Regions from separate parts of the Anabaena sp. FACHB-83 genome, predicted to be linked through region 3. Evidence: predicted binding sites of a transcription regulator. Region 3 holds the regulator's gene; each other region holds the start of a gene.
What was found. Region 3 encodes NtcA, which controls nitrogen genes in cyanobacteria. Its sites were predicted from a motif close to TNTGTANNNNNNNNTACANA; they were not measured.
Positions count from the first base shown of each region.

Region 1: a site for NtcA is predicted at 8,836-8,855, ahead of rpe (ribulose-phosphate 3-epimerase). Genes of this name have one in related genera too.
Region 2: a site for NtcA is predicted at 6,637-6,656, ahead of glnA (type I glutamate--ammonia ligase). Genes of this name have one in related genera too.

Region 1 covers NZ_JACJRY010000042.1:27,105-37,687, reverse strand. Annotated here, with positions in the region: gene H6G79_RS29205 (DUF1800 domain-containing protein) at 1-1,376, shown strand, start outside; gene H6G79_RS29200 (DUF1501 domain-containing protein) at 1,526-2,752, shown strand; gene H6G79_RS29195 (amino acid permease) at 3,072-4,370, shown strand; gene H6G79_RS29190 (RNA 2'-phosphotransferase) at 4,451-4,996, shown strand; gene H6G79_RS29185 (hypothetical protein) at 4,993-5,421, opposite strand; gene crtA (cyanoexosortase A) at 5,924-6,802, shown strand; gene H6G79_RS29175 (hypothetical protein) at 6,802-6,990, shown strand; gene H6G79_RS29170 (HpsJ family protein) at 7,234-7,953, shown strand; gene rpe (ribulose-phosphate 3-epimerase) at 8,102-8,809, opposite strand; gene H6G79_RS29160 (S8 family serine peptidase) at 9,042-10,583, shown strand, end outside.
Region 2 covers NZ_JACJRY010000008.1:206,613-217,195, reverse strand. Annotated here, with positions in the region: gene H6G79_RS12995 (ribonuclease R family protein) at 1-1,181, opposite strand, end outside; gene H6G79_RS12990 (hypothetical protein) at 2,507-3,340, shown strand; gene H6G79_RS12985 (ferritin-like domain-containing protein) at 3,625-4,518, opposite strand; gene H6G79_RS12980 (hypothetical protein) at 4,816-5,016, shown strand; gene glnA (type I glutamate--ammonia ligase) at 5,098-6,513, opposite strand; gene apcB (allophycocyanin subunit beta) at 6,870-7,379, shown strand; gene H6G79_RS12965 (element excision factor XisH family protein) at 7,601-8,041, shown strand; gene H6G79_RS12960 (XisI protein) at 8,029-8,364, shown strand; gene H6G79_RS12955 (pentapeptide repeat-containing protein) at 8,899-10,583, shown strand, end outside.
Region 3 covers NZ_JACJRY010000003.1:66,142-76,724, forward strand. Annotated here, with positions in the region: gene H6G79_RS04435 (glycosyltransferase family 4 protein) at 1-720, shown strand, start outside; gene H6G79_RS04440 (DUF6717 family protein) at 795-1,145, opposite strand; gene egtC (ergothioneine biosynthesis protein EgtC) at 1,352-2,143, shown strand; gene H6G79_RS04450 (ergothioneine biosynthesis protein EgtB) at 2,115-3,518, shown strand; gene egtD (L-histidine N(alpha)-methyltransferase) at 3,681-4,718, shown strand; gene hisB (imidazoleglycerol-phosphate dehydratase HisB) at 4,965-5,612, opposite strand; gene fabI (enoyl-ACP reductase FabI) at 5,782-6,558, opposite strand; gene ntcA (global nitrogen regulator NtcA) at 7,394-8,065, shown strand; gene H6G79_RS04475 (hypothetical protein) at 8,074-8,298, opposite strand; gene H6G79_RS04480 (DUF3084 domain-containing protein) at 8,313-9,803, shown strand; gene H6G79_RS04485 (phosphorylase) at 9,765-10,583, opposite strand, start outside.

The DNA.
Region 1 (10,583 bases), on a different contig from region 3:
GGTTGAGTTTTGGGGCAAAACCTGGAGAGATTCAAAAAGTCGAGTCTTTAGGTGTAGAGCGTTATATTAAAGCCCAACTTTCACCCAATTCCATATCAGAACCACCCAGCCTTACCCGCCAGCTTTCGCAATTAGAAACACTCAATTTAAATACAGTCGAACTTAGAAACTATCTCAAGGCTCCACCACAAGCAACCCCAGAAGAAAAGAAAGCTTTGCAAAAGAAAGGCGGCAAAATTTTACAAGAAGCCGTGAAAGCGCGGTTACTACGAGCCACTAGCAGTAACCGCCAACTGCAAGAAGTGATGGTGGACTTTTGGTATAACCATTTCAATGTTTATTCTGGTAAAGGAAATGCTCGCTACTGGGTGGGAGCGTATGAACAAGAAGCAATCAGACCTTATGCTTTAGGGCGATTTCGTGATTTACTCGGAGCCACAGCCCATCATCCCGCAATGCTAGTTTATTTAGACAACTCGCAAAACAAAGCTAGTCGTCGTCCTGGTGCTACGCCACGAGTAAACGAAAACTATGCGCGAGAATTGATGGAACTGCATACTCTGGGTGCAGATGGTGGCTACACGCAACAAGATGTGATTGCTTTAGCGAGAATTTTTACAGGTTGGGGAATAGCACGTCCAGGTCAACAGACAAATGGCAAATCGGTATTTTACTTTGACCCCAAGTTTCATGATCCTAATGATAAGGTTTTTTTAGGACGCACTATTAAAGCTAGTGGTCAAGCTGAAGGCGAACAAGCTTTAGATATATTGGCGCAAAGTCCGGCCACAGCCCATCATATTAGTTATCAATTGGCTCAGTATTTTGTGAGCGATCGCCCACCTGCTAGTTTAGTTGATCGTCTGGCACAACGCTTTCGTAATACTGATGGCAATATTCGCGCAGTTTTAGAAACTTTATTTCAAAGCCCAGAATTTTGGGATAAAAAATATTTCAACGCTAAATTTAAAACTCCATTTCAATATACTGTCTCCGCAGTCCGGGCTACAGGCCTAGAGGTTAACAACACCATACCTCTATCTCGTAACCTGGAACAGTTAGAAATGCCTGTGTACGGTTGCCGCACTCCAGACGGGTACAAAAATACACAAGATGTCTGGTTGAATCCCGAAGCGATGAACCGTCGCCTCAGCTTTGCCACTGCGTTAGGTAGTGGTCGCTTACCACTTTTAGGTATAGCCAATAATCAACCCAAAAATAAAAGCATTAACCCTGTTCAGCCCCTGGATGCAACACAGCTAATTAACACCTTGGGTAACTCTCTATCGCCTAAAACCCAAAGTGCGATCGCTGCTAGTCCTCCAGAACTCAAAGCTGCATTAGTCTTGGGTAGCCCCGAATTTATGCGTCGTTAGTAGAGTGCTGAGTGCTGTTCACTTCGACTTCGCTCAGTGAACAGAATAGTAGGTTGGGTGTAGCGATAGCGTAACCCAACAGAGTATGCGTGAATGTTGGGTTCCGTTCGTCCACCCAACCTTGTATATTGAGCAATACCGAATTATTTATGAAAAGACGTGATTTTCTGATCCAAGCAGGATTTTTTTCGACAACTGCGATCGCTTCGGTTAGTTGTAATACTTGGGTAGTACATTCTGCTACCAAGAAAAGCGATCGTCAGCGTTTGATTGTGATTTTTATGCGTGGTGGTGCAGATGGTTTAAATATTGTTGTGCCTTATGCAGAGCCAGCATACTATCAAGCCCGACCAAAAATTGCCCTTGCCAAACCAGGACAAGAAAAAGGCGTTTTAGATTTAGATGGACACTTTGGTTTACATCCAGCCCTAGCCCCATTAATGCCCTTCTGGCAACAAGGAAATTTAGCCTTTGTTCATGCTGCGGGTTCCCCTGATCCTTCGCGTTCCCATTTTGACGCGCAGTTTTATATGGAAATTGGCATTCCTGGGAACCAAAGAGTGAGCGAAGGTTGGATGAATCGCTTAATGGGTGCTATCTCCAATAAAACACCCATCCAAGCCGTGAGTGTTGGTACAACCAAACCACGCATTTTAAATGGTCAAATGCCAGTTGCGAATTTAGCCTCCGGGAGAAATGCTAACAAACCAATCGCCATAGATAGACCACAAGTAAGTGCCGCCTTTGACCGATTGTATGGTGGTAACGATGCCCTCAGTCAAACTTATCATCAAGGTCGTGTTGCTCGTGAAGCCTTGATGACTGATTTAGCCCAAGAAATGAAAATGGCAAATAATGGCGCACCCTTACCCGATGGCTTTGCGGGTGATGCCCAAAGATTAGGCAAACTCATGGCTAAAGATCCGAGAATTGAATTAGGGTTTATGGCCTTGGGTGGTTGGGATACCCATGTAAATCAAGGTAGCGATCGCGGTTATTTAGCCAGAGGCTTAGGCAGTTTAGGCAAAGGATTAGCCGCCTTAGCCCAAAGTTTAGGCCCCACCTATCAAAACACAGTCATATTAGTCATGTCAGAATTTGGCAGGACATTACGCGAAAATGGCAACGGCGGCACAGATCACGGACATGGCAATGTGATGTGGGTTTTAGGCGGTAAAGTCCGTGGCGGTAAAGTTTACGGCGAATGGCCTGGTTTAGAAACAGCCCAACTTTATGAAAAACGAGACTTGGCTGTTACCACCGATTTTCGAGATGTAATTTCTGATGTCTTAGCACGACATCTATCTGTAAACGACACCCAACTAAGTAAAGTCTTCCCCAGTTATACACCCAAGCAAAAAATTGCTTTGTTGTAGGAAGTTAGAGGTTACAGGTGAGAGGTTACAGGTGACAGCATTAAAAGCTTTGTCTCCCTTGTCCCCCTTGTCCCTCTTCTCTCACTAAGGTTTAGTTAGTAATTTGTGCTTCTCTTCGCGCCCTACCCTGCGGGAAGCCCTTCGGGTTCAGCAGTCGCTCATGGGGGAAACCCCCAAGACCGCGCTGCTTCACCGCTATCGCGTCTATGCGCCCTTTGCGGTTCGTTTAAAAAGTGTCATTAATCACATTTTTTAACCAAATACTGATTACCAAAAGTCTCTGCTAAGATAATTGGTTACATAAGTTAACATTTTTTCTATGACCACAATTAAGACAGCTTTCCAGACACATCAACAAGAAGTCACACGCTTGTTTTCGCATGTGCAGGTTGAGGGTAACAAACTGACTCATCAACCGGGGAGTGTTCTGGGAAGCACCGCCTTAGTTGCAGGTACAACCGTAGGTGCGGGAATTTTGGCGTTACCTGCGGTGACATTGCCTTCTGGCGTGATTCCTTCAACAGTCTTGTTAATTGGTGTCTGGCTGTATACTTTAGTTTCTGGTTTATTAATTGCCGAAGTTAATGTTAATACCATGCGTTCGGCTGGTCGTCCCAGTGTGGGCTTAATGGCAATGATTGAAAACACCCTGGGAACTACGGGAGCAGGAATAGCTGGTGTGGCATATATGTTACAGCACTATGCTTTGTTGGTAGCTTATGTTACCCAAGGCGGTGAGATTTTGATGTCTGCGATTTCTCATCTTTGGGGTGGAGAAAATTATTTACCTAGCTGGGTGGGAACAGCAGCGTTTACATTGCTGTTTGGCAGCATTATGTACTTAGGACGGGAAAAATTCATTGAAAAATTGAATAACTTCTTGGTGGGAATTGTCATTGTGTCTTTTTTGGGACTCTTTTTATTAGGAGTTACCCAAGTCCAAGGTGTACATTTTCTGTTTCAAAACTGGAGTGCATTAGGGACGGCTGTACCAGTCATGTTAGTTGCCTTGTTTTACCATAACGTTGTGCCGGTGGTGGTAACGCAGTTAGAAGGAGATAGTCGTAAAGTTCGCCAGTCAATTATTGTTGGTTCAGCAATTCCTTTGGTGATGTTTTTAGCTTGGAATGCTGTGATTTTGGGTAGTGTCAGTCCAGAGACGATTCATAGTACAACTATTTTCGACCCCATCCAAGTGCTGCGGGCTGGTGGCGGTGGAGAATTATTAGGAGTGTTGGTATCTATTTTTTCAGAATTTGCGATCGCCACATCCTTTATTGGATTTGTTTACGGTTTGCTAGACTTCTTCCAAGATATTTTTGCAAAAACACAAACCAAACCCACCAGCCGCTTACCCTTATATTCCCTGGTGTTACTACCACCCCTCGGTTTAGGTGCAATTAACCCCAGCATTTTCTTCACCGCTTTAGATTTTGCTGGTACTTTTAGCATCTCAATTTTAGGTGGCATTATTCCCGCATTAGCCACATGGAAACAACGTCAACAACTGCAACACACAAATCAGTTTGTTCCTGGTGGTAAGCTGACACTGATTTTAATGATAGGAATTGCAGTAGTTATGATACTAAAAGAAATTCTGGCGATGGCAAATTTCTGAGTGCTGAGTGCTGAGTGCTGAGTTCTGAGTTAAAGATATCTACTTTTCACCCCTGCTCCCTGTCACCTGTCACCTGCTATATGAATACTCCCCGCCTAGTCAAGATTAGTAAATTCTTAAGCAAATATCTCCGCCACCAACCAGAATCTTTAGGTATTCAACTTGCGCCTGGTGGTTGGGTTGCAGTGGATGAACTTTTAGCGGCTTGTGCTGAACATAAGTTTCCGATTACTCGCCAGGAATTAACAGCAGTAGTCACCACCAACGATAAACAACGCTTTAGTTTTGACTCGACAGGTACTTTAATTCGCGCCAACCAAGGACACAGCGTCGAAGTCGATTTACAATTACAACCTGCTGTCCCACCTGATGTGCTGTATCACGGTACTGGACACAAAGCTGTTGAGTCTATTTTGCAAACTGGACTCAGCAAAATGTCTCGCCACCATGTCCACTTATCACAGGATATAACTACAGCCACAACTGTCGGCGCAAGACATGGTAAACCCGTAGTTTTTGCGGTGGATGCAGCAACTATGTATCAGGCGGGTTACATCTTCTACTGTTCTGACAATGGTGTGTGGTTAGTAGATGCTGTGCCGCCAGAATATCTCCGCCAGCTTTAAAATCTACTACTGGGGAAGAAGAGCAAATCTACGGCTTCACCAATAAATAAACCTGTTCCTGCCAAGAATGTTAACACCCGAAATGACTCTTTTTTGTCGAAGCCGGCAAAACGCATTTCTAAATCTGCTAACAATGTAGTTGCGATCGGTATTAAAAATAAACTAAACAATACTGACCAAGTTGCTACTAAAGCTACTGATGCACCTAAAGTTAAAATCACAATTAAAATTTTAGAACCAAAAGCCGTTAGCTCTTCCAGCCAAGCATTACTTCTGCGGACAACCGCGATCGCCACAGCCGCAATAAAAGCTCCTACTAACCAAACAATGTGATGTACTGCCAAATACCATCCCAGTAAGGCATAAGCCAACCACAATAGTACAAGGGGTAGCATAGGAATCTTATGCACAAATCCCGCGTTCATATTTTTGAATAATAAAAATTTAAAACTTACTAATTTAAATTCTAATCAGAAATTGATGACAGCAATTTCTTGTCCATAGTACTTAATAGTTTGTAAATATCTCATACAAAAACGCAAGATTAGAAAACATCAAAATCTACATATTAATGCTTGCAATATTCTACTAATTGTGCATCTCAAAAACCGGAAAAATACTTTTATCCTAACTCTCAATATAAAGTATAAAAATACACTTTATTTATGATTGCCAGAAAATAAGTTTACACAAAATTTACATAATTCATCAACCAATGATGATATCTAAATCCTGTAAATAAGGCATTTATCACTGCTTTGGGAGGAAAATGAGTAACTTGTGAACTTAAAGATTTAATAAAAATTTATAAAAAAGTTTGATTATATTTACTTAAGTAGTATTCTAAAATACTATGCTTATTAAAAAAATTACTAAAAAATTTTGATCACAAATTAATAGTCATCATTCATTTAATCTAAAAAGTACATGAAAGCAACTCGCATTTTTCCCCAACCACTCACCAACCCTCAACTGTGGTTATTAGGAATAGGTGGAGGTTTAGTTGCAACACTTTTAACGATCATTTGGAAAGCAGATGATGATTCTCATTTGGGAATGACAGTTTTAGCTTTATTCGCTGTCTTCTCACTATTAGGAGATAAAAAACATAAACTGAAATTAGAAAGTGATGTTATTTCTAGTGTTTTAGGCACAGTTTTAATCGGCATTGTACTTTGGTATAGTACTCATTTTCCACCTGGAAAATTATTTGCAGTTTATACTCACATAGCGCCCTTTGTGGCAGCTTTAGGATTGAGTTTACTAGCTTCTGGCTATCAGGGATTAAAGCAATATTGGCAAGAATTAGTAATTATTTTTTTTGCTGGTGTTCCTAAAGTATTAATCTTTGCTTTAATAGATATTAAACCCTTATCTATTTTGACAGCCAAATTCTCTACATTAATGCTTTGGTATGCTGGGTTTGAAGTAGCTCTCCAAGATGTCTATATAAATTTACCAACAGGTGGCATTAAAGTAGCAGAAAACTGTGCCGGGATAGAGTGGATATGCCATCTTTTAGGGTTAGCTGTAATTGGTTTATTAATGTTTCCTCCAGAACGTAAAAAAAGAATATTTGTGCCGATAGTGGCTGTAATTATTGCTTTTATTGTGAATGCAGTCAGAGTGGCAATTTTAGCTGTGATGGCAGCGAATCAAAATCAAAATTCTTTTAAATTTTGGCATGTCGGAGATGGTTCTTTAATATTTGGGATGATTACAGTCATACTTTTTGGTATATTTTACTGGTTCTTACTCAATCAAAAAGCAGAGAAAGACAAGAATATTACAAGGGCTGAAAGCTAATGGAGACTTGGAGTAAACTGCGGATTTTATTATTAGCTGTCACTCTAGGCTGTGTAGTTGTAGTGTTTTTGAATGTTCTCCAAAAGCAGTCATTCAAAAAGCCGAAGCTGGAGGAAATCAGAAGCGAAGTTTACATTGATCAACTCCAGCCAACAGAAATCACAAGTCAACCAATTTTGGATTTTTAGATTTGCAATTTTGGATTGACCCCGATCACAAGGGATAAACAATTTTTGATTTTAGATTTGCGATAGCGCAGCGTTAGCGACGCAGGAGCGTCTTTTAGATTAAATCCAAAATTTAAAATCCAAAACCCAAAATTCTGCGGTGTGGGGATTGTACCCTAAAGAATCCAAAATCCAAAATCCAAAATCTAAAATTCGGAGGGTCAAAATGAGATTTTTATCGTTACGTAACATTTGCTAGAAATTATGACCAAATCAAACACTGATAAACTAATTCCCGTAATTCAAGAGTTGCAGGAATTTGCCTTCAACCAAGTAGGCTCTATGACAATTTTGCGAGTCCTTGGTTATGGATTATTGTTATTGGCGTTATTTGATATAGTGGAAACTTTAGTACCACCTAGCTTTATGAATCCTGTTTGGGAATTTCAAGCTTTTGGTGTATTAGTTGAAAGAATCCCTGTAACTTTAATTGGTTTAGCGTTAGTATTTTTTGGTGAGTTACATGCTAGAGCTAAGTGGGAATTTTTTACTGTTAGGTTGCTATCTTGGCTAAGTTTATTATTAGCAATCATTTTTATATTACTGATTCCTGTGGGTGTGAGTAATACTGTTAGACTGAGTAAACAAAGTTATAATCAAATTAATAACTTATCTCAGCAGCAAATAACTCAAGCCGAACAAGTTGAACAGCAATTGAGCCAAGCTAAACCAGAGCAAATTGAAAGTTTTCTGAAAAGTCAAGGTCGTTCTGTAGACGCAAGTAATCCCCAAGAATTAAAAACAAAAGTTTTGTCTGAGGTTTCACAAGCTAAAGAAAGAATCAAGCTACAAGCACAAGCTAATCAATCGACTCAGCGATTAAATTTACTGAAAAATTCTGTGAAATGGAATCTTGGGGCTTTAGTTGCAGGTACTTTATTTTTCATCTTTTGGAAAACTACTAGTTGGGCGAGAAGTAGGTGACAGGTGATAGATGATAGGTAACAGTTAAGAATGGGTGTAAGGGTGTAAGGGTGTAGGGGTGTGGGGGTTTTGAAGGTGAAACAAAAAAATAGGGCGGACAACTTAGATAATGTCCACCCTGTTTGAATTAATGCAAAACTTTATGCGCTTACACTTTTGCTAGTTCTGGTGTGGGGCGTTTGCTGTTGCGGATATTGGTAATAGCTTCCGCATAATCTTTGGCGTTGAATACAGCAGAACCAGCCACAATTGCGTTAGCACCTGCTTCTAAAACTTGCCAGGTGTTGTTGGCTTTGAGTCCACCATCAACTTCAATCCAGGGGTTGAGTCCGCGTTCGTCGCATATCTGACGCAGTTTTCTAATTTTTGGTAATACGCCAGGAATGAAGCTTTGACCACCGAAACCGGGGTTAACACTCATGATGAGTACTAAGTCACAGAGTTCGAGTACGTACTCAATAAATTCTAAGGGTGTGGAAGGATTGAGTACTACCCCTGCTTGTTTACCAAGTTCTTTAATTTGACCGAGTGTGCGGTGTAGGTGTGGGGAAGCATTATGTTCAGCGTGTACAGAGATAATATCTGCGCCGGCTTTAGCAAAACCTTCGACATATTTTTCTGGTTCCACAATCATCAAGTGGACATCCAGAGGCTTTGTAGTAACCGGACGAATCGCCTCCACAACCAGAGGGCCTATCGTAATATTAGGTACAAAACGACCGTCCATTACATCAACATGAATCCAATCTGCTCCAGCTGCGTCTACTGCGCGAATTTCGTCGCCCAGACGACTAAAATCGGCTGATAGGATAGATGGAGCAATCACAATGGGCTTTTCAGATCGGTTTTGGGTCATGGCTAGTGGGTTTTTAAGCTTCCTCGTCTGTAGGCATTGTAACAAAATGGTGTAACAAAATATTGAGTAATTCTCGTTAATTTAGTTTTGCTTTGTCAGGAAATGGTGAGGTAGGGGAGCAGAAAGACAAGGGGGACAAGGGAGACAAGGGAGATAAGGGGGAAAGAAGAAGAACTATTGACCATTGACAAATGACAAATGACTATTGACCATTGACCATTGACTAATAACTATGAACAAAAAACTAAACTGGCTAATTTGGGGTTTGAGTGCTTCTTGTTTGAGTGTGCCTGTAATGGCTTCAGGTTTACAAACATCTTTAGGAACAAATGGTATTGATGCTTTAAAACTACATCAGCCTCCTTATAATTTAATCGGTCGTAAGATAGCCATTGGTCAAGTAGAAATCGGTCGTCCGGGAATGTTTGGTTGGGATAAGGCGGTCTCGAAAAATCGCACGATATCTTTGGCGGCGGTTTTTTTACGCAATGGCCCGGCGAAGTCAAATACGGGTGTTGACCCCCACGCTTATAATGTGGCTGGGGTGATGGTAAGTACAGATAAGGCTTTACCAGGGGTAGCGCCGGGAGCGAGGCTGTATTCTTCGGCTGTAGGATCTACGAAAAATATGGGTCAGCCAGAAGAGTGCATATCAGCACAGCACATAGCACTACAAAACGGTGGCGATATCCGCGCGATTAACTTTAGCTTTGGCGAACCCCTCAACCGTGATCCACGACCGGATGCTGTTCTAGATGGGAATGCTTTGTTAACGATGTGCGTTGATTGGTCAAGCCGGGTTCACGATGTTTTGTATGCGATCGCCGGCAATCAAGGTAAAGGGGGTATTCCGATTCCTACAGATAATTTTAATGGAGTTAACGTGGCTTTTTCATCCCGACGGGGTGGGATTTTTAATAAAGTAGATGTTTCTAACCTGGCTGGGCTAAATCAGGGAGTAAGTGGTAGGTTAGCCGGAAGAGAGTTTAATGCTGATGGTCGTCGTGCTGTTAGTATAGTTGCGCCTGGGAGTAATATCCCTTTGCTGAATCCTGACGGCAAAATTAATAAAGCTACAGGTACAAGTTTTGCTGCGCCTCATGTTACAGCAACTGTAGCGTTGTTACAGGAATTTGGCGATCGCCAACTGCGAACCAAAAAACCTAACTGGAGTGTTGACAGTCGTCGTCATCAAGTGATGAAAGCAGTTTTACTCAACTCCGCCGATAAAGTCCAAGACAGTGGTAACGGCTTACGCTTGGGAATGACGCGGACACTCATCGATAAACAAAATCAAAATTGGTTAGAGTCTGATGCTTACCAAGACCCAAAAATTCCTTTAGATGCTCAAATGGGGACTGGTCATTTAAATGCTTTTCGGGCTTATCAACAATTTAGCGCGGGTCAGTGGGAACCGACAAAAGCTGTTTCCGCAGTTGGTTGGGATTATCGCCAAGTCACGGCGGGAAATGCGGTTGATTATCAGTTAACTAAACCGTTGAAGCAAGGAAGTTTTGTTTCGATTACACTGGCTTGGGATAGATTAGTTGAGTTGAGCGATCGCAATCAAAACCAAGTGTTTGATATTGGCGAAAGTTTTAGCGATAAAGGTTTGAATAATCTTGACCTGTATCTAGTCAAAGCGGATGCGAAAAACTCTGAAACTGCTGCTGTTTGTTCTTCTATAAGTCCAATTGATAGTGTAGAACATATTTTTTGTCCCGTGCCGACAAATGGTAATTACAAAATTCGTGTGCAGTTTCGTCAACAAGTC
Region 2 (10,583 bases), on a different contig from region 3:
AGGTTTTGCAATAACTGAATAACTTCCTCAGACTCCTTAGCAGGTTGACCACTGAGAACTGCTTCCGCCTTGTCTTTATTAATGGCGGTATCAACATTAATCACACTCGGCTGAATTTCCCATTCTTCCACTTCCCCGGATGTTGGGTCGATGGTAATTAAGAATGAGAGTGTCAGGCGATCGCTTCCCGCCACCAAAGAACAGCGATCGGCTACCGTGTCTGGTAACATAGGCAAGACTAAATCACCCAAATACACAGAACGTCCGCGCTTCAAGGCTTCTCTGTCTAAAATTTCATCGGGTTGAATGAAGTGAGAAACATCGGCAATGTGAAAGCCTAAACGCCAACCTTTGTTGGTTTTTTCCAAACTCAAAGCATTTTCTACTAACTTGGCATCAGTATTGATCCCCGTAATTGCCAAGGTAAATAAACTGCGTAAATCTAATCTGGTTTTGATGTCCGCTTTCAGGATGCGTTTGGGTAACTTCGCAGCTGCTTCTTGTACCGCTTCGGAAAAATTGCGGGATAAATCATGTTTACAAGTCACCAAATCAATATCGGCGGCGGCTTCCGCATCGCTACCCAAAATTTGCACGACCCTTCCCAGGGGGGGATATTGTGCTAAAGGATAACGCAGTACTTCCACATGGGCGAGATGGTCGATGGCTTCGGCAAAAGTCATCCCATTTGTTTGCAACTTGAGTTCAAACAACAGGCGATCATCTAAAGGTACAGCGCGAAAACCACTTTCTACTTGTTTAATCCGGGCTAGTAAAGTGTGATTAGAACGTTCTAAAATTAACTTAACTTCGCCTTCGGGAGAGCGCCGCCGACTGCCTTCTTTGAGAACTCTTACCAAAACGCGATCGCCATTCCACGCATTACTTAAATGACTTTCGCGGATGTAGATATCTTCAGCGCCTTCTACATCTTGAATCGCAAAACAAAAGCCTTTACTAGAACAGCGAAGCTTGGCTTCAATCACCCCTTCTTCAAAGACGCGGCGATATTTGCCCCGTTCTTTGACTAAAATTCCGATTTTTTCGAGAATATCTAAGGCAATATGCAGCTTTTCTAAACTATCCTCATCTTCGCAGCCAAGTTTCTTTTCTAAAACTTTCCGAGCTACCAATTTATCATCGGTGAAATTGGCAAGGAGTGTAGCGATTGAAAATTCCATGCAGTGAACCGACCTTTGGTCAAAACATCATGTTGGTTTAACAATGAAGAATCCAGGAGACAGGAGTCAGAATTCAGAATTTACCTTTTGGCGACTGGTGGATGAATCAGGGGTTTAAGTCTCACACTCAATTTATGATTTGGTGGTTCTAACTCTTGGCGCTGCTTCATCACACTTTCTTGTTCTGACTCCTGAATTCTGACTTCTGAATTCTTCTTGAATCTGGTTCTGTTCTGTATACCCTCACGGCCTACAGATACTAACTAACTGGAAACGAGTTGCCTTGAGGCTTGGTTCTGTGAAGTTCCCCTACCTGGAGATTAACTTACTCCCCAAATTTGAGAACTTCTCACTGCATGACCATTTCAGAGTTAATTGACGTTTTCTGCTCCTTCACTGAACCAAACTGATAAAGTACGCCTGATGAGGGGGTTTTACCTGCTAATTAATTACGCAAAGGGTTTTTGAGAGGTTGGCTTAAGGTTCATCTCCACAGTACCCAAAAGCGATCAATTCGGAAAAACCACAGGTGTTTGATTGTCTAGCTTGAAGGTGCTTTTACGCCATCCGACTCTGATGTTTAACTAGGAGAAACTGCCGATTAACCCAATATTCCCACATGTAGAATCGGTAACAATTAGGTCAGCAGTCAGACAAGCAGTGAGGGCGAACCTTATCTCCATTATTGTAGATTTAGAGCGTACTTCTAGGAAATAATTCTAAATAGAGATTTAGGTAAATAGTATAGCACTGAAGGCGATATAACCTACATAAATAGAGCTAGTAGTTAATTATGCCTCAAAATAATTGTTACTGCTGCAATGACGACACCACAGACAAAGCATAAACATTACTCTGAACTTTAAGATACCAGAAAAATTAGCTGGAGGATGGGGCAGGGGTTGTAGGCGATCGCTTTCCAGGACAAATCAACTTTGCCAAAGCTGAGATTTCCGAAAACTTTTCTCTACCAACCCAGGAATTATAGACTTAAATTAAAATATTTCCATAGATTCACTGTGGACATATTATAGTTATCTTCCTTTCGCCATTGGGGTAAATATCGCAGTTGCCAGATGAATGAAGACAAGGAATAATTGTCAAACGTCCTTGTTTCCCCCTCTCTGTTCCCTGCTATAGATAAAACCCGAATTTCTCACGTATAGGTAGGGGGTGTGGGGAGTGTGGGGAGTGTGGGGAGAGAGGGGGGAAAGATTTCTTCACCATCCTCCTACCCCTCCCACACCCCTGGATTTCTCACAAGAGAGAAATCCAAGAAAATTAACCCCGTGATTTAGCAGACATTAGATTTTGGTGACAGTATTATGTTGGCTCAATTTCAGAGCTTGTATCCCAACGGTAGTTTAACTTCCGAATTAGTAGACATTTTTCAAGGCAAATATATTGTTAGAGCCAGTGTGCAGATTGACGGTGTAATCCGTGCTACTGGTTTAGCCGCCGCCGAAACCGTAGAAGCCGCAGAAGACCAAGCCCGCAACCGGGCGCTGATGGTATTAGGGGTAAAAAATAAACCACAAACTCAGGCAGAATCATTACCTCAAGTGACAAATTCTGTAGCTCCTATGCCTGTGATTCAGACAACAGTAGAATCAACTTATGCAGCTACCCCCGATAAGAATTTGGAATTAGTGACTAGTAAACCGGAAATATCTCCAGTCGCTGCTAGTAGTAAAACTATCACACCCGATTTATTTACTGCGGAAGCATTAAGCATTGATACTCATACCCCAGATTTAACGCCTAGCTTACCTTTAACTCCCAATCGAGAGCCAGCGTTTGTTCCCTCTGTCGATAATTTAGAAATTGAAGTTCCGCATCAGCCAGAAACACCTGCTTTTTCGGGAATGACTGCAAGTAATGTCACTCCATTTACACCCCGCAATTATAGTTCTTCTGAAACTGCAACTACTTCCACAACCACCAGTAAAAGAAAAAAGAAAGCAGAAGCAGTCGATTTGTCTGATGTGATTGCAAAAACCGATGTGGAGTTGCAACGTTTAGGCTGGACACCAGAACAGGGAAGAGAACATCTGATTAAAACCTACGGTAAACGGGGACGTACTTTGCTGACGGAAGAAGAACTGCACAGCTTTTTACAATATCTCCAATCTCAACCTGATCCCATCGCGGGGTTTTGATCAGTTATTAGTCATTTGTCCTTTGTCCTTAGCAGGATTTACACACCAAGATGGTCTATGAATATTGGGTGTAAGGGTGTAAGGGTTTTAGATACATACACTTCTATACCTATGTACCCCTACACCCTCGCCCAAACCCTTGATTTTTCGTTTTTATGCGTAAGTCTTAATTAGTCAGGACAAATGGCTGATACTGTTGAGATTTGAGTATTCAGAACCGAACCACAGAGGTACAGGGTTCATTCAGAAATGAGAGTTTGAGAAGTGTTTTGCATACTTCCTCACTAATGTTTCTCTGTTTCTATCTCGCTCTTTTTGATGCCGTTGATGAACATTGGCACAAACTTTTCCATAAATTCTTGTGGGTTACGCTGCCAAGCTTTTTGTGCTGCTTGAATTCTGGTAAATTGCAATTCAGGGGCGAGTAAAGCTTGGGGTAAGCGTTCCATCAAGTATTGGGGACGTTCCCAGAGTGGCATCGTATTGGCTACTTCCACCAGTCTTGTTACACGTCGAAGTTCTGCACCCAGGGTAATATCCATCCCTGACTCATAAGCAGCTTGTTCTATTGCTGCATATTTACGCTTGGCTTGCTCGACTTTTTGCCGATGTTCTGGACTTTTATCAGCTATTTTGCCTAACCAACGGTTTCCCCAACGGACGTGTCCGGCTTCTTCTGGTAGAATTTTTTCGATGGTTTCGCGGATTTTGATGTTTTCTTCGGTCTGTGGTGCTTGCTTGAGGGCATAAATGTGAGCAGAGAAATACTCACAGCCGCGTTTTTCAGTCACGTTAATTGCTGCTAGGGGAGCAATAATACCATCTTCTAGCGTCCCTGCTTCATCATAAGAAGATTGGTCTATAAGCTTTTCAAATTCATCAATATAAGAAATTCCTGGGGGCGTACCGATATCGGCTCCCAGGTCTATTAATAAATCGGTTAACCACATAGCATGACGCGCTTCATCTGCAATGTGATGCGATAAATCCTTGATCAGTTCTCGTGGCTGTCCGTTGAGTTTTTCAATTACTTCTGTTAAGTCTTTGCAACTGCGCTGTTCGTTGTAACGGTAGCGATTTAGGGTTATCAGGTGTAATTCGCGATCGCCAACTACCCGCTTTAAGATATCTCTCGCACCTAGATTATCTTGAAATTTCCGTGGATAAGTAACTGTCATAGTATGAAGTTTTATTAACTGTCATTTTTGATGCTATCTCAGTTTTTCTTTACTTGCCGGAAACCGAAATGATTGATTTTTCTAAAGGTAATTTTTGGTACAAATATCAGAAAATCATGACTTTTGGGTTTTTCCCTCACGCAAAAATACTCATCACAGCCCCTTAAATATTAAGTTTTCTTTCTTTATCGGCTTAAAAACAAAAACGGTAGCTTAAGCTACAGAATTTTTGCTATATTAATAAATGAAAGAACTATCAGCTAAAAAATATAACTAAACCTTAAGGGGGACTGAAGTATGTCTATTCAAGAAAAATCTCGTGCATTGATGGTACGCCAACATCAACAAGTTAAAAACCGTCAACAATCAATGCTGATGCGTGCGGCACAAGAACTTGGTCTTCCTGAAGAAGTTTCCCATTATTGGAATCCCATTCAAGGCAAGGTAGACCAAACTGCACGCGCGATTTATGGCAGCAGCAACGCTTCGATGAGCTAGGTTGAAAGAGTTGTCAAGAGCGTTAAATCATAAAAAAAGCCACCTCTGGAGGTGGCTTTCAAAAGTTACTACTGAATACAATTAGCAGTCGTAGTAGAGATAAAACTCATAAGGATGAGGACGCAACTGCAACTGCTCAACTTCATTAGCTAGTTTGTAGTCAATCCAGTTTTGGATAAAGTCTTCTGTGAACACGCCTGTGTCGGTCAAGAAGGCGTGGTCATTCTCTAAGGCTGCTAATGCTTTATCTAGAGAACCTGGGGTAGAAGGAACTTTTGCCAACTCTTCTGGAGACAGTTCATAGATATTTTTATCTAGAGGCTCGCCGGGATCAATTTTGTTTTTGATACCATCCAAGCCAGCACAAAGCATAGCCGCAAATGCCAAGTAAGGGTTAGAAGTAGCGTCTGGACAACGGAACTCTAGGCGTTTTGCTTTGGGGTTAGTGCCAGAGAGAGGAATCCGCACAGAAGCAGAACGATTACCTTGGGAGTAAGCCAAGTTAACAGGTGCTTCGTAACCTGGTACGAGACGTTTGTAGGAGTTTGTGGTGGGGTTGGTGATACCCAATAGTGCTGGTGCGTGTTTGAGAATGCCACCAATGTAATGTAGTGCCATTTCACTTAAACCAGCATACTTATCGCCAGCAAATAGAGGCTTGCCATCTTTCCAAATGGACTGGTGACAGTGCATACCGGAACCGTTATCGCCAAAAATTGGTTTTGGCATGAAGGTAACGGTTTTGCCATATTTCTTAGCTACGTTTTTGATGACATATTTGTAAGTCATCAGCCAGTCAGCCGCTTCAATTAACTTACCAAAGCGGAAGCCGAGTTCGCACTGACCACCAGTTGCCACTTCGTGGTGTTGTTTTTCAATGGGGACACCACATTTTGCCATTGTCAGCAACATTTCTGTGCGAATGTCTTGGAAACTGTCGGTCGGCGAAACTGGGAAATAACCTTCTTTGAAGCGTGGTTTGTAACCCAAGTTGGGGCCTTCTTGTCTACCAGAGTTCCAACGACCTTCTACAGAGTCTACATAGTAGTAGCCGGAGTTGGCGGTTTGGTCAAAGCGGACATCATCAAAAATGAAGAATTCAGCTTCAGGGCCAAAGAAAGTGGTATCACCAATACCAGTAGAAACTAGATAATCAACAGCTTTTTGGGCAATAACCCGTGGACAACGGTTGTACCATTCCCCTGTACGGGGTTCCTTAATGCTACAAATTATGCTTAAGGTTGGCTCTGCCATGAATGGGTCGATCCAAGCTGTGTTGGGATCTAACACCATTGTCATGTCTGATTCTTCGATACCTTTCCAACCCCGAATGCTGGAACCGTCGAAAGGTACGCCATCAGTGAATGAACTTTCATCGATTTGGTTCTGGTACACGGTTAAGTGCTGCCATGTTCCTGGTGTATCGATGAATTTCAGATCAATCATCTGAATGTTTTGGTCTTGGATCAATTTCAAGACTTCTTGTGGGGTTGTCATTTTTACTCCTTCTCTGCCAATTTCCTATTGTAAAACCAGAATCTGCCAAAGCATTCTAACCCTACTGATCCACACCAAGTTGTGACACACCTGGATTATCGTAAAGATTTGAGATTACATAATTATGTAGTCTTTGTTACAGATTCCCTGGATTACAGGTTATATTAACCTTTCGCGCGGCATCTGTAAAAACAAGAAAGTTCATTTCATCGGGGGCAACTTTGGCATAGAATCCTTAAGTAGCGGATAGATTGTTTTTGTGCAGAACTTATTTTAAATAGCACAAAAATTTACTGGTGCGTAAGTGCAGCCAAATAAATATCAAACCATAGATAGTAAAGATTGGGAGAAAAGGAATGCGCGATGCAGTTACAACTTTAATTAAGAATTATGACGTAGCTGGCCGTTATTTTGACCGGAATGCGATCGACAGTCTGAAATCTTATTTTGAAAGTGGTACAGCACGGGTACAAGCGGCGGCTGCTATCAATTCAAATGCGGCTGCAATTGTCAAGCAGGCTGGTTCTAAATTATTTGAAGAATTACCAGAATTGATTCGTCCCGGTGGAAATGCCTATACAACTCGTCGTTATGCGGCTTGTTTACGCGATATGGACTATTACCTCCGCTACGCTACTTATGCGCTAGTTGCGGGTAACACCAATGTGTTGGATGAGCGTGTGTTACAAGGCTTGAGAGAAACTTACAATTCTTTAGGTGTACCTATTGGGCCGACAGTTCGTGGTGTACAAATCATGAAGGATCTCGTCAAAGAACAAGTAGCAGCAGCAGGCGTAGCTAATGCGGCTTTTGTTGAAGAGCCATTTGACCATATCACCCGCGAGTTAAGTGAACAGGATGTTTAAAAGCTGAAATAGGGACTAGGGACTAGAGGCTAGGAACTAGTTTTGTTTGAGGCTTGTCAAACTTATTGCTGTTATCTAAATTTTTGTAAAGCGATCGCATCTTGTATTTGAAAAGAGGCGATCGCTTTTTTACAAAAATTATACTTTGAGTAAGAGTTACAAGCCTTTGCCTACTCGATGTTTCATTATTTACCAATGTACTAACCAACTTGCCTACTGCTATGAGGAGTAAACTTCAACGAATGCCTGCCAGAGATATATATCATACCGCAGTCATCAAAGCACTGATCACAGATGGCTGGATAATAACCAACGATCCTCTTTACCTTGCTTATGGTGGTAGAGAGCTTTATATAGATATTGGAGCAGAAAAAGTTACTATTGCTGCTGAGAGAGATAATGAAAAAATAGCTGTTGAAATCAAAAGTTTTCTCAGTCTTTCTCCTGTGAGTGACTTGCAAGAAGCTGTGGGACAATATGAGGTTTACCGCACTGTGTTGCAAGAATTAGAACCAACACGCAAACTATATTTAGCAGTTCCTAAACGAGTTTACGAAGGTATATTGTCTGAACGCTTTGGTCAGCTAATTATCACTAACATAGGAATAAATGTAATTGTCTTTGATGAGCAACTAGAGAGAATTATTCAATGGATAAACTAACTCGCTATCGGGAAATTATTCGTCAATTAATATTTGAATATGCTGGTCACAAACCTGCTAATGGTCAAATAGATACAGAAGCAGTGATTGACTCAGAGCGAGACCATTACGAAGTTGTACACGTTGGTTGGGATGGGGTGCGGCGTGTGCATGGTTCGATAGTGCATATAGATATCATTAATAATAAAGTGTGGATTCAATACGATGGCACATCTGAGCCAGTGGCAGAAGCATTGTTAGCAGCAGGTATTCCGCACGAAGATATTGTTTTGGGTTTCCATCCCGAAGAACTGCGCCAATATACAGATTTTGCCATATCTTGATTGTTTGGATGTAACTAATTTGACTGAAAATGATATTTGGTTTATGCAGAAATTTGAGTAATAAAGATAAATTAAATATAAAAATTTGCTTTAGCACTTACTACGCAAAATACACTGTATAAAGTGACAAGTTGTATTTTTTTAACAAAGATTGAAGATTTTATTCATTCATCAATTGATGGGCGGCAAGAAACCTCTCTATTATCAAAAGTCGGTTATCTAATTATTTTTATATCTATAGCAATCCTAAATCATTTATGAAATTATCTTTCTTCTCTTTATTCTCCTTCTTTGTGTCCTTTGCGTCCTACCCTGCGGGAAGCCGCTAACGCGTCTATGCGGTTCGTTAAAAAGAATATTTTTTCACAACTCAGATAGGGTTGCTATATTAGCTTATACCAATTTTTTATGAAGCTGCATAGAATCAGATCCCCTTGAGCATCCCCTTCAAAAGGGGGATTTAGGGGGATCGAAATATGTGCAACTTCACATTAAATTGGTATTAATTATTTTATTTAGGAAACTATCAATACGATGTTTATTATTGATGACATTATTAGTGAATTGGTTGCTCAGGGTGTTCAGCGTGTTCAAGATAAAGCTATTCGTAACGAAACAGTATTAAAAATACTGCAAAAATTTGGGTTGCAACCAGATACACCACCGAATGATTGTGAGGGTGTTTATGCTTATACTTTAATTGAATATGGTGTAGGTAAACCAGAAGTTATTTTAAAACTGTTTCGTGAAGCAAAAATTAAGGAAGAATTTATCCAAGCATTTAGCCAAAATCCAAATGCTAATTTTCTGCAAACTTTGGATGAATATGTTGCAGGTTACGCAATTGGCGACGAAATCATACAGCAGAATATTGATTATCAGCGAGAAGTGGCTGAATTTGCACGATTATTTTTGGAAATTGCTAAACGCCCCAGAACAGCAACGGAAATTTTACAAGACTATAGATTTGATAATTTACAAACTAGCTTAGAAAGGCTGCGCGAAGATATTCATAATCAGCCTAGTTTAGCTATAATTCAAGCACAAATTAACCAATTAATCCAAAGTAATCAGCAATTATTACCACCGTCTTCAGCAGTGAGAGAGACGGATTTGGCTAAAAGGTTACGTGAATGGTTTGATGCGCTCGGTTATAAATTTGAAACAAATGAAGTTTTAGAAAGTGAATACTTTGAATGGATTATTAATATCCCGAAACGCCGGGGGTATGACCGGATTTTTATTCGCGGTGTGGAGAGAGAAGCAAGTATTCATGATGTGAATGCTGTTAAACAAGGAAGAGAAAAATATAAAACTGATGAAGGTTGGGTAGTTGCACCCCGGAGAGTTAGCAAGTTAGCCAGACAGGAAGTAGCACAAGCTAATGATTCAGGAGTTTATTGTTATACATTAGATGAATTAATCGAAGCTGATGCTGATTTTAGTGGCTATTTTGAATGGTTAGCAAACCAGGTGACAGAAAAGGGAATAGATAAATATTATGTGCCTTTGGCTTGTATTAAAGAAGAAGTTGATTTAGTTACTAAGCGGCGCATTGGGACTAGCCGATATGGTAAAGAAGACGGTTGGATTGACCGCTATGTTAATAATTGGTTAGCTGACCCAGTTAAGGAACATTTATCAATTTTAGGGGAATTTGGTACAGGTAAAACTTGGTTTGCTTTCCATTACGCTTGGGAGGCTTTAAAAAAATATCATCGTGCTAAAGAAGATGGTTCACCTTTACCGCGTATTCCTTTAGTGATTCCTTTGCGGGATTATGCGAAAGCGGTGACAATTGAATCTCTATTTTCGGAGTTCTTTTTTCGGAAACATCAGATTGGTTTAGCAAATTATGCGGCTTTTGAGCAGCTAAATCGGATGGGGAAATTATTATTAATTTTTGATGGCTTTGACGAAATGGCTGCAAGGGTAGATCGTCAAGCCATGATTAATAATTTTTGGGAATTGGCTAAGGTGGTTGTTCCTGGTGCAAAGGCGATTTTAACTTGTCGCACCGAACACTTCCCGGAAGCTTTGGAAGGACGCAGGTTATTAAATGCTGAGTTAAAAGCTTCTGTGGCAAATTTAACTGGAGAACCGCCACAATTTGAGGTTTTAGAATTAGAAAAATTAGACGATGAGCAAATTCGACAAGTTATCAGTTTTAAAACTCAACCAGAAACCGTTGACTATATTACTCAAAATCAACAATTGTT
Region 3 (10,583 bases):
GGCGTAGTCACCATTACCAAAGCTATTCAAGCAGCGCAATCAAAAATCACCCCACAACTACCAGTATCTTTAGTGTATCCAGGGGTAGCTTTAGATCGTTTTGATCCTGCTATTTTGCCTACTCCTGCTATGGCGCGGCAAAAGTTGGGTTTGCCATTACAGGGGCCGCTAATTGGCATTGTCGGCAGAATGCAACGCTGGAAAGGAATGCACGTCCTCGTTCAAGCAATGCCAAAAGTTTTACAGAAATATCCCAATGCTCATTGTGTGGTAGTTGGTGGTAAGCATGACTTAGAAGCAGACTACGAAGACTTTCTGAAATCAGAAATAGTAAATTTAGGACTGCAAGAAAAAGTCATTCTGCCCGGACTCCAGCGCAATATCCCCGAATGGGTGCAAGCGATGGATGTTTTTGTCCATGCTTCTGATCAAGAACCATTTGGCATTGTGATTATCGAAGCGATGGCGCTAGGTAAACCTGTCATTGCGGGTAATGCTGGCGGCCCCACCGAAATTATCACCGACGGAGTGAATGGCTTATTAACACCTTACGGTGATTCTGAAGCATTGGCGATCGCAATTCTCCGCTATCTAGATGAACAAGACTTTGCCCAAAATGTCGCGATCGCTGCACGCCAACGCGCCCTCGATTTTTCCACCCAGAACTACGCGCAAAACTTTATTAATACTCTGCGTTCTCTGATACCTGGCGTTTCGTAAATATAGCTAAATATCGATATGCTCAGATCCCCGATTTTTTTAAGAATTCGGGGATTTTGTATTTCACGCATAATTTAGGAATACAAACCTTCAGCTTGACAATATATTTTTGCTGGCGCTTGCTCAAAATATTTAAATAACGCTGGACATAACCAACCTTCCAGACCTTTTTCCCGCCACAAATACCAATTACCGTTGTACTCCTCACGTAACCAAGTTAATTCGGCTTGATAACCAGGGAAAGGACTAGCAGAAAACAGCAGTTTAAATCCTTCATCCACATTAGCTATACCCTGAACCAGAATATCAATCATCTCAGGTACACCACTCACAAACGGTTCTTGCACCAAACCCAGACGCTCATCATCAAATACCCATGTTTGATTGTGCCTGTATGGAAAAATCACCATCATTGAGTTAGTCATGAGCAATTATCGGTTAAGTAATTGGTAAATAATTTTGTAGTCAAGGTTACTAATTACTAGAGAATAATATAACTTGAAAAAATTGTAGTGTATCAGGAGGTTGGCAGGGTGAAGACGGCAAGTATAGGGCAAACTCATTTACAATTCAGGAAATTCTCAGCCAAAAAGCTTATTCTGTACTGCAATTGGGAGTAAATACTTTTATCATGTGCCGTTTACTTGCCTATCTTGGTTCGCCTGTATCTTTGGAACATCTTCTGTATAAACCAGAACATTCTTTGATTGTCCAAAGTTATCAACCCCGTGAAATGAATTCTGGGGTAGTAAATGCAGATGGTTTTGGTATGGGTTGGTATCATAGTCACAAAGATACTGCTCCCTACATCTACAAAAATACATTGCCGATTTGGAATGATATTAACTTACCCCATCTGAGCCGTTACGTAGAATCAAGTTGCGTATTAGGTTATGTCCGCAGTGCCACAATCGGACAAGCTTTAGATTTTGCCAATTGTCAGCCATTTAATCACGAAAATTGGCTATTTCTGCATAACGGATTCATTGAAAATTTTCGGCAAACATTACACCGCAGAATTCGTAGCACTTTAGCACCAGAATTTTACGACAAAATTTATGGCAGTACAGATTCTGAACATTTATTTGCGTTGTTACTTTCTCAGCGTCAAATTAACAAACATCGTCCGCCAGAATATGCCTTACGCACTACTTTGTTAGGTATTGCTGAACTAGCGAAACGTCATCAAATCAAGGTTTTAGCTAACATTATTTTCAGTGATGGTAAACGTTTGATAGCTTCGCGTTTTGCTATTGGTGCAGCAAATCCGTCTTTGTATTGGATACGAGATGATCTGAATTTCCCGAACTCAGTAATTATTGCTTCGGAACCTTTATTTCCTGGTAATTGGAATCCTTGCCCAGAGAATAGCATCATCAGTGTGGGAGAAGACTGTGATATCAAAATTGAGCAAATCTACTAGCACCAAAGAATTTATTTATTATGCTTTAAATGATTGTCGAAAAAGAACTTTAAAGCTGTTGGATGAGCTAGACGATATTACATTTTGCAATCAGTATCATCCTGATTTTAGTCCTATTGGCTGGCACTTAGGACATATTGCTTACACTGAGTCTTTATGGTTGCTAGAACATAGTGCGGGTTTAAGGTGTTTATTTCCGCAATATCGTAAGCTGTTTGCGGCTGATGGTTTACCCAAGTCAGAACGTGTCAAATTACCAAACTTAGCCGAAATCCGTTATTACTTGCAGACAGTCCGCGAGAAAGTGCTGCAATATCTGGAAGTGGTTGATATTAAACCCCAAGAACGTCTGTGGCGATTTTTAATTCAGCACGAAAGTCAACACTGTGAAATTCTCAGCTATGTGTTGGAATTGTCGAAAAGAGGAAAGGGTGTAGGGGTGCATACTTCGACTGCGCTCAGTAACCCTACTTCGACTGCGCTCAGTAAGCAAGGGTGCGAGGGTGTAGGGGTACAAGGGAATAACATCACACTCAGCACTCAGCACTCACACTTCGACTCCGCTCAGTGTACAGCACTCAGCACTCACACTTCGACTCCGCTCAGTGTACAGCACTCAGCACTCAACACCCAGATGGTGATGATTCCGGCTGGGGAATTTGAAATGGGAAATAATTCTTTGGATGCGTTGGATAATGAGAGTTTTTGTCATCGAGTATATCTGGATACTTATTGGATTGACCGTTACCCGGTGACTTGTGGGCAGTATCGGGAATTTATGGCGGCGGGAGGCTATAAAAATCCTGAGTGGTGGTCTGATGCTGGGTGGCAATGGCTACAAGTAGAACAGGTAACAGAACCGCTATATTGGCAGAACGATCGCAGTTATGATGATCATCCAGTCTGCGGTGTAAGTTGGTACGAAGCGGAAGCATATTCGCGGTTTGTTGGCAAGCGTTTACCCACAGAAGCCGAATGGGAAAAAGCTGCTAGTTGGGATGCTCAAGCTCAACGTCGGCGCACCTATCCTTGGGGTGAAGAAATGCCCTCACAAAAATATTGTAATTGCGATCGCCTCATCGGTCAGACAACCCCAGTCGGTAACTACCCTGGAGGCGAAAGTCCCTACGGCTTATTAGATACCCTCGGCAATGTTTGGGAATGGACAGCTTCTTGGTTTACACCATACCAAGGTTTTCAAAGTTACCCTTATGTGGGTTACTCGCAAGTTTATTTTGATCACCAACACCGTGTATTAAAAGGCGGTAGTTGGGCAACTCGTCCCTGGGTAGCACGTTGTAGTTTTCGGAACTGGTACTATCCCTGTGTACGCCAAGTTTTTACAGGTTTTCGCTGTGCTACAAGTGTTAATTAACGAAAGTTTATGGCTTTTTTAGTGGTAAATACGCAAATTTAGTGTTAAACCTTGATTGATCTAGCTTAAGCGTGAGGTTAGCAGCTGTGGCTGTGTGTTTCACTAGCTAGAGGAAAGCTTGGGTTGCCAAGCAATCTACTACTGCAACTCTACGGAGGTTAAATGACAATATCTCAAGCTGTCAACAGCAAAGTTACTTCTCTAACCAGCCTAGAAGAACGTTTGCAAATACAGCGTTTGGTAGAAGCCACAAAAGTAGTCACATCAACAGCAGGACGTGATGTAGTCAAGGGATTAACGCACAACCCCAAATATTTACCTCCATACTACTTGTATGATGACCAAGGCTCTGATTTATTTGAACAAATCTGTGAATTGCCCGAATATTACGTAACTCGCACAGAAACAGCAATTTTGCAACAGTATGCAGATGAAATTGCTCAAATCACAGGTGCTTGTGAATTAGTAGAACTGGGTAGTGGGAGTTCGACCAAAACCCGAATTTTGCTGGATGCTTATCAAAAGTTAGGGGGGCTTCAGTGCTATTTGCCAATAGATATAAGCGCGGGAATGTTGGAAAATAGCGCGAGAAAGTTACTCGAAGAATATCCCTCACTGCAAGTTTACGCATTGGCGGGAACTTATGAAATGGCTTTAGCACAACTCCCACCAAAACAGTCACCAAGTAGGATGATTGGTTTTATTGGTAGTTCTTTGGGAAATATGACAACCCAAGAGTGTGATGCTTTCTTTTCGCAAATTACCAATGCACTGCAAGTAGGTGAATATTTTTTACTGGGAGTCGATTTACAAAAACCAAAAGAAATTTTGGAACCAGCTTATAACGATCGCCAAGGTGTGACAGCAGCATTTAACATCAATATGCTGGAGCATTTAAATCGCAGATTTGAAGGCAATTTTGATACCACACAATTTGAACATTGGGCATTTTATAATGAAACCGCAAATCAAATTGAAATGCACTTGCGGAGTATGCGATCGCAAACTGTGCAATTAAAATCTCTCAACCTCACCGTTAACTTTGCCACAGGCGAAACTATCTTGACCGAAATCTCGCGCAAATTTAACCTGAACACCATTAAACAACAACTCCAAAGCCGTGGTTTAGTTCCGGTTCAAACATGGACTGATACAAATCAGTGGTTTGGTTTGTTATTATGTCAGTTTCAATCTGCTTGAAGAAGTTAGAAGTTAGAATCCAGGAGTCAGAATCAAATAAGTAGCTGTCTAGCCTGGAAACACATCTAAATATAGCAGTCTAGGCATAAGGTAGGACATTTCAAAAGCACAAATGGCAGGTAGAGTAATAATATTTACCTCCTGCCTCAACCTTGTAGCGGTAAGTCAAAAGGCAAAAGTTAAAAGTCAAAGATCAAGAGTACTTTTGATTTTTGGTTTTTTACTTTTGACTTTTCTGTGCCTTTTTTATAAAACACCTTTAGAACTAGGAATTGTCCCAGCGCGACGGGGATCAACTTCTGTAGCCATTCGCATAGCTCTAGCAAAAGCCTTAAATGTTGCTTCAATAATGTGATGGGAATTAATACCATCTAATTGACGAATGTGTAAGGTCATTTGGCTATGATTCACCAATGCAACAAAAAATTCCCTCACTAGCTGAGTGTCATAAGTACCAACCCTTTGGGTAGGAATTTCTAAACCATAACTGAGATGAGGCCGTCCCGAAAAATCTAACGCCACCTGAATCAATGCTTCATCTAATGGTGCTAAAAAATTACCAAAACGAACTATTCCTTTTCTATCACCCAACGCTTGATGCAAAGCTTGACCTAAAGTAATCCCAACATCTTCATTAGTGTGATGATCATCAATTTCCCAGTCTCCTTTGGCTTGGACATCTAAATCAATCAAACCGTGAGAGGAAATTTGATGCAACATGTGGTCTAAAAATGGAATACCCGTTGCAGCATGACATTTTCCTGTCCCATCTAAATTGACAGTTACTTGCACATCAGTTTCACCAGTCACACGGTGAACCGAAGCAATACGCGCCGTGGTTAAGTTAACTTGGTGCAGAATTGAGTCTTTGTGAGAAGTATCGCTGATTTGCATAGTTAATTGAGGGAGTTGGGAGTTGGGAGTGGGGAGTTGGGAATAAACCTGGATTTCTCACAAGAGAGAAATCCAGGGGGGTGGGAGGTGTGGGAGGATGGTGAAGAAATCTTTCCCCCCACACTCCCCTCTCTCCCCACACTCCCCACTCACTACTCCCCAAATCTTATTACATTCCCATAATTTCATATCCTGCATCCACGTACAGCACTTGCCCGGTAATACCACTGGCTAAGTCACTGCACAAAAAGGCCGCAGTATTACCCACTTCTTGTTGAGTTACAGTACGTCGTAAAGGCGCTACCTCTTCTACATGGTGAATCATATCTAAAATTCCCCCAACAGCCGAAGAAGCCAAAGTCCGAATTGGCCCAGCCGAAATAGCATTAACCCGAATATTTTGCGGGCCGAGTTCTGCTGCAAGATAACGCACGCTTGCTTCTAAACCTGCTTTGGCAACTCCCATCACGTTGTAATTCGGCACAGCTCGCACGCCACCCAAATATGTCAAGGTGACAATGCTACCGCCTTCGGTCATTAACGGTTTCGCTGCGCCACTTAACTGGACTAGGGAATAGGTACTAATTTCTAAAGCTGTATTGAAACCCGAACGGGAGGTTTGGCTAAAGCCTCCAGTCAAATCATCTTTATTTGCAAAAGCTAAACAGTGGATGAGGATATCTAATCTACCCCACTTTTCTTGCACCGCTTCAAAGGTAGAGTGAATCTGTTCATCATTTTGAACATTACAGGGAACAAATAAGCTGGGATTCAGAGGTTCTACCAATTCCGCAACTTTTTTCTCCATCTTGCCACGTTCATCGGGGAGGTAAGTAATACCTAAGTTCGCCCCTGCTGCGTGCAGTTGTTGGGCGATACCCCAAGCGATGGAGCGATTATTGGCAATACCTGTAACGAGGGCGTTTTTTCCAGTCAGATTCAGCATAGAAATTATTAACAGGATCAATCATGATAAAAGATGTCTGAGCAGTATCAAAGATTTTTCCTGGATTTCTCACAAGAGAGAAATCCAGGGATGTGGGAGTGGGAGGATGGTGAAGAAATCTTTCCCCCCACACTCCCCACACTCCCCACATCCCCTACCCATACGTGAGAAATTCGGGTTTTGCTCCCCCTAATCACTGTTTTTGACTGCTGTGTGGCTGTGTTCACTTTTCTGTTTCAAAGGCAATTACAGCCAGAAGTCTAAATTTTCTAGGGGAATTGAGGATACTTCAACTGCTGAGTGTATCACCTGGGACTTTTTCAGACATCCTCTTAGGAGGATACTAGAAACTGAGGCCTGTTTTTCTTGATTTATCAAAATCATGTTTCACAGGCCAGAATCAAGAAACCAGAAGCCTGAATTGAGGGTGAAATTCTGTGAGGCTAGTGGATGAATCGACAAACAACACAGCAAATTAAGTGGTGAGTGTTTTTCTCCATTGACTAATTTTGCGTCTTCAATTCTGCTATCTGAATTTTTCTTTAATTCAATTGGTGTGTTTGCTGCATAAAAATTGTCTGCTATTCCTGAAGATATTCTCAAGATATAATGAATTTTTTAGCAAAAAACCTGATGAATAGGAGTTTGTAAGTACTTATAACAACTACTAGCTAAAAAGGTGAAAAATTATGTATCATTATGAACAAATAAGTCTGAAGTTCGGCTTTTGAGTATAGGAAAGTACAGAAAGGTTGACGGTGATTTATTGATTTTTCAGGTGTATTCTTAGGTAATCAGTTTATTTGTTTTTCCGGCATTGGGTAGGGGAAGGGAGATGATCGTGACACAAGATAAAGCCCTAGCAAATGTTTTTCGTCAGATGGCAACTGGGGCGTTTCCGCCAGTGGTGGAAACGTTTGAAAGAAACAAAACGATCTTTTTTCCGGGCGATCCTGCTGAACGAGTTTATTTTCTTCTTAAGGGTGCTGTAAAACTTTCCAGGGTATACGAAGCAGGAGAAGAAATAACGGTAGCACTGTTACGGGAAAATAGTGTTTTTGGTGTTTTGTCTTTGCTGACTGGAAATAAGTCAGATCGGTTTTACCATGCTGTTGCATTTACACCTGTAGAATTGCTATCAGCACCAATCGAACAAGTAGAGCAAGCACTCAAGGAAAATCCAGAATTGTCTATGTTAATGCTGCGGGGTCTATCTTCGCGGATTTTACAGACAGAGATGATGATTGAAACTCTCGCTCACCGGGATATGGGTTCTAGATTGGTGAGTTTTTTATTAATTCTTTGTCGTGATTTTGGTGTTCCTTGTGCAGATGGAATCACAATTGATCTGAAGCTATCTCATCAAGCGATCGCAGAAGCAATTGGTTCGACTCGCGTCACAGTCACTAGGTTACTTGGTGATTTACGCGAAAAGAAAATGATTTCTATTCATAAAAAGAAGATTACTGTGCATAAACCTGTTAGCTTAAGTAGGCAGTTCACTTAAAACAGAAGTCAGAAGTCAGAATCAAACCTTGATTCATTCTGCATTTGGGCTTTCTGACTCTGGCATTGTTGGTTGTTCAAAGCAATTGGAGGTAATGAAGTTGGCAAGTCTGGTGTTTTTGCAGATAATACCCATAGCTGGAGGCAAATCATAAATTGATAAATCTTCGCTATTGCCAATTTCCAACCCTCCACAGACAATGGTCGAAAGTAGTAGGCTGTATCTGGAACCATTTCGGTAGCTGAAGATGACCACCGGGTACATCCTCATTGCAGCAATTTTAATTTTGGGAGGCGTAATAGCCACTGTGGGCGATCGCATTGGCACACGGGTTGGCAAAGCTCGCCTCTCACTCTTTAAGCTTCGTCCCAAAAATACGGCGGTGGTGGTGACGATTTTTACTGGTGGCTTGATTTCTGCATCAACTTTGGGCATTTTGTTTGCTGCGGATGAAGGCTTGCGTAAGGGAGTCTTTGAATTAGAAGATATTCAAAAAGACTTGCGAAACAAGCGGGAACAACTCAAAACCGCAGAAGCCCAAAAAAGCCAAGTCGAAACAGAATTAAGTCAAGCCAGAAAAGAACAAACCCAAGCGCAACAAGACTTACAAAGAATTAATAAATCTTTGCAAGCGGCAAATGCAAAACAACGGGAAACCCAAGCAAAACTTAACCAAACTCTAAGCCGCCAAGCAAAGATCCAAGGGCAATTACAAAGCACTCAAGGGCGTTTGAATCAAGTTGCAACTCAATATCAGCAAGCGCGGTCAGAATTAGAAAACGTTTATAACCAAAGAAAAGCCTTACAAGTAGCGGTAGGACAATTAAAGGCAGAACAACAAAGATTGTACGCAGAAGCGAAAAAGGCGATTGATGAAGCGAAAACAGCTATTTCCAAACGAGATCAGGAACTCGCCAATCGTCAAGAAATTATTGAACAGCGCGATCGCAAAATCGCCCAATTAGATAAACTCATTCAAAATCGCAATTTAGAAATTACTGCCAGAGAACAGGTAATTGCAACCAGAGAAGCTCGCCTCAAAGAATTAGAAAGACAACAGGATTATTTAGAACAAGAAGTAGCCAGACTCGAAAAATATTATCAGTCTTATCAAGACCTGCGTTTAGGCAAGTTGGCGTTAGTGCGTGGTCAAGTTTTAGCTGGTGCAGTAATTCAAGTCAGTCAAGCCTCGGCGGCGCGTCAGGCGGTGTTGCAACTTTTAGGCGATGCTAACCAAAATGCCATCTTTCAATTAACTGAACCGAGTGCAACGCCAGAAAATACCCAAATATTGCGCGTCACTCCCGAAAGAGTTGAGCAGTTGATTAGACAAATTAGTGATGGTAGGGAGTATGTCGTGCGAATTTTCTCCGCAGGTAATTACGTCCGGGGCGAAAAACAGATAGAATTTTTTGCAGATGCCGCACGTAATGTCTTAGTCTTTGCGGGAGGAGAGGTGTTAGCCAGTACTAGCGCCGACCCCAAAACCATGACATCTTATCAGTTACGGCAAAGATTAGATTTGCTGATTTCGGCTTCCCAGTTTCGCGCCAGAAATGCCGGCATTGTAGAAGGCGTGCAAGTAGATGGCACATTTTTGCGCTTTATTAACCAGCTAAGACAATATGATCAGCCTTTAGATATTAAAGCGATCGCCGCCGAAGATACATACACAGCCGGGCCTCTGCGCGTGAAATTATTAGCTGTCCAAAACGGTAAAGTGATTTTTAGTACTTAAATTAGTATTGACTATTGATTCTTGGACAGCCACTTCTTTCAAGATGTTCATTGGGCCTGTGTTTTTGAGGAGTTGCATTTCTTGTTCATTTCGTACTAGTAAAGCACCAGCGAATCCTAATGAGTTAACAGAAATTGATTGGTATTTTTCTTGCGATCGCGGTAAGATTAACATCCATTCTTTAGTTGCTAGTAAGTTGTAAGCCGCAGATGGTGTTTGACTATCAACTATTTCTATCCCCACAGCACTTAACAAATTGTGATATACCTGCGACATAGCTTCTGCTGAAGTTAACGGAGATTCCACCCAATTAGGATCTAAAGTGGCAAAAGCATTAACAAATGGTAGTTGCGATATTTTTCCCACACCATCTTTCAATTCTGCTGACGCTAGTAATGGTTGAATAGGTATCTGCACTCCAGCAGGAGCGAGTGGCAAAGGTACTATCTGTAAATGTTTGTGTCGCTGACTAGCACCTGCGATTTTACCACTGTTGTAAAAAGCTAAACCATCAAAGTCAGCTAAACACGCCAATAAAGCCGCAAAATCTTCCGGGGTGAGTAGGCTTTCTTGTTCTTCAAAAGCGCGGGTAATGAGGAGTAGATGATAGTCAACAACGTTGAATTTGTTCAAAATACAGACATGAGTATCGGAAATTTCCGCCACAAATAAATCTTGTTCATAGGGAAGAAAAGGGTTGAAATCCTTACCAGCATTAGTTTGTTTATCTTGCTGTTTCTTGGCTGCGTCTTTGCGGGTTAGGTTCAATAAAATTCGGAC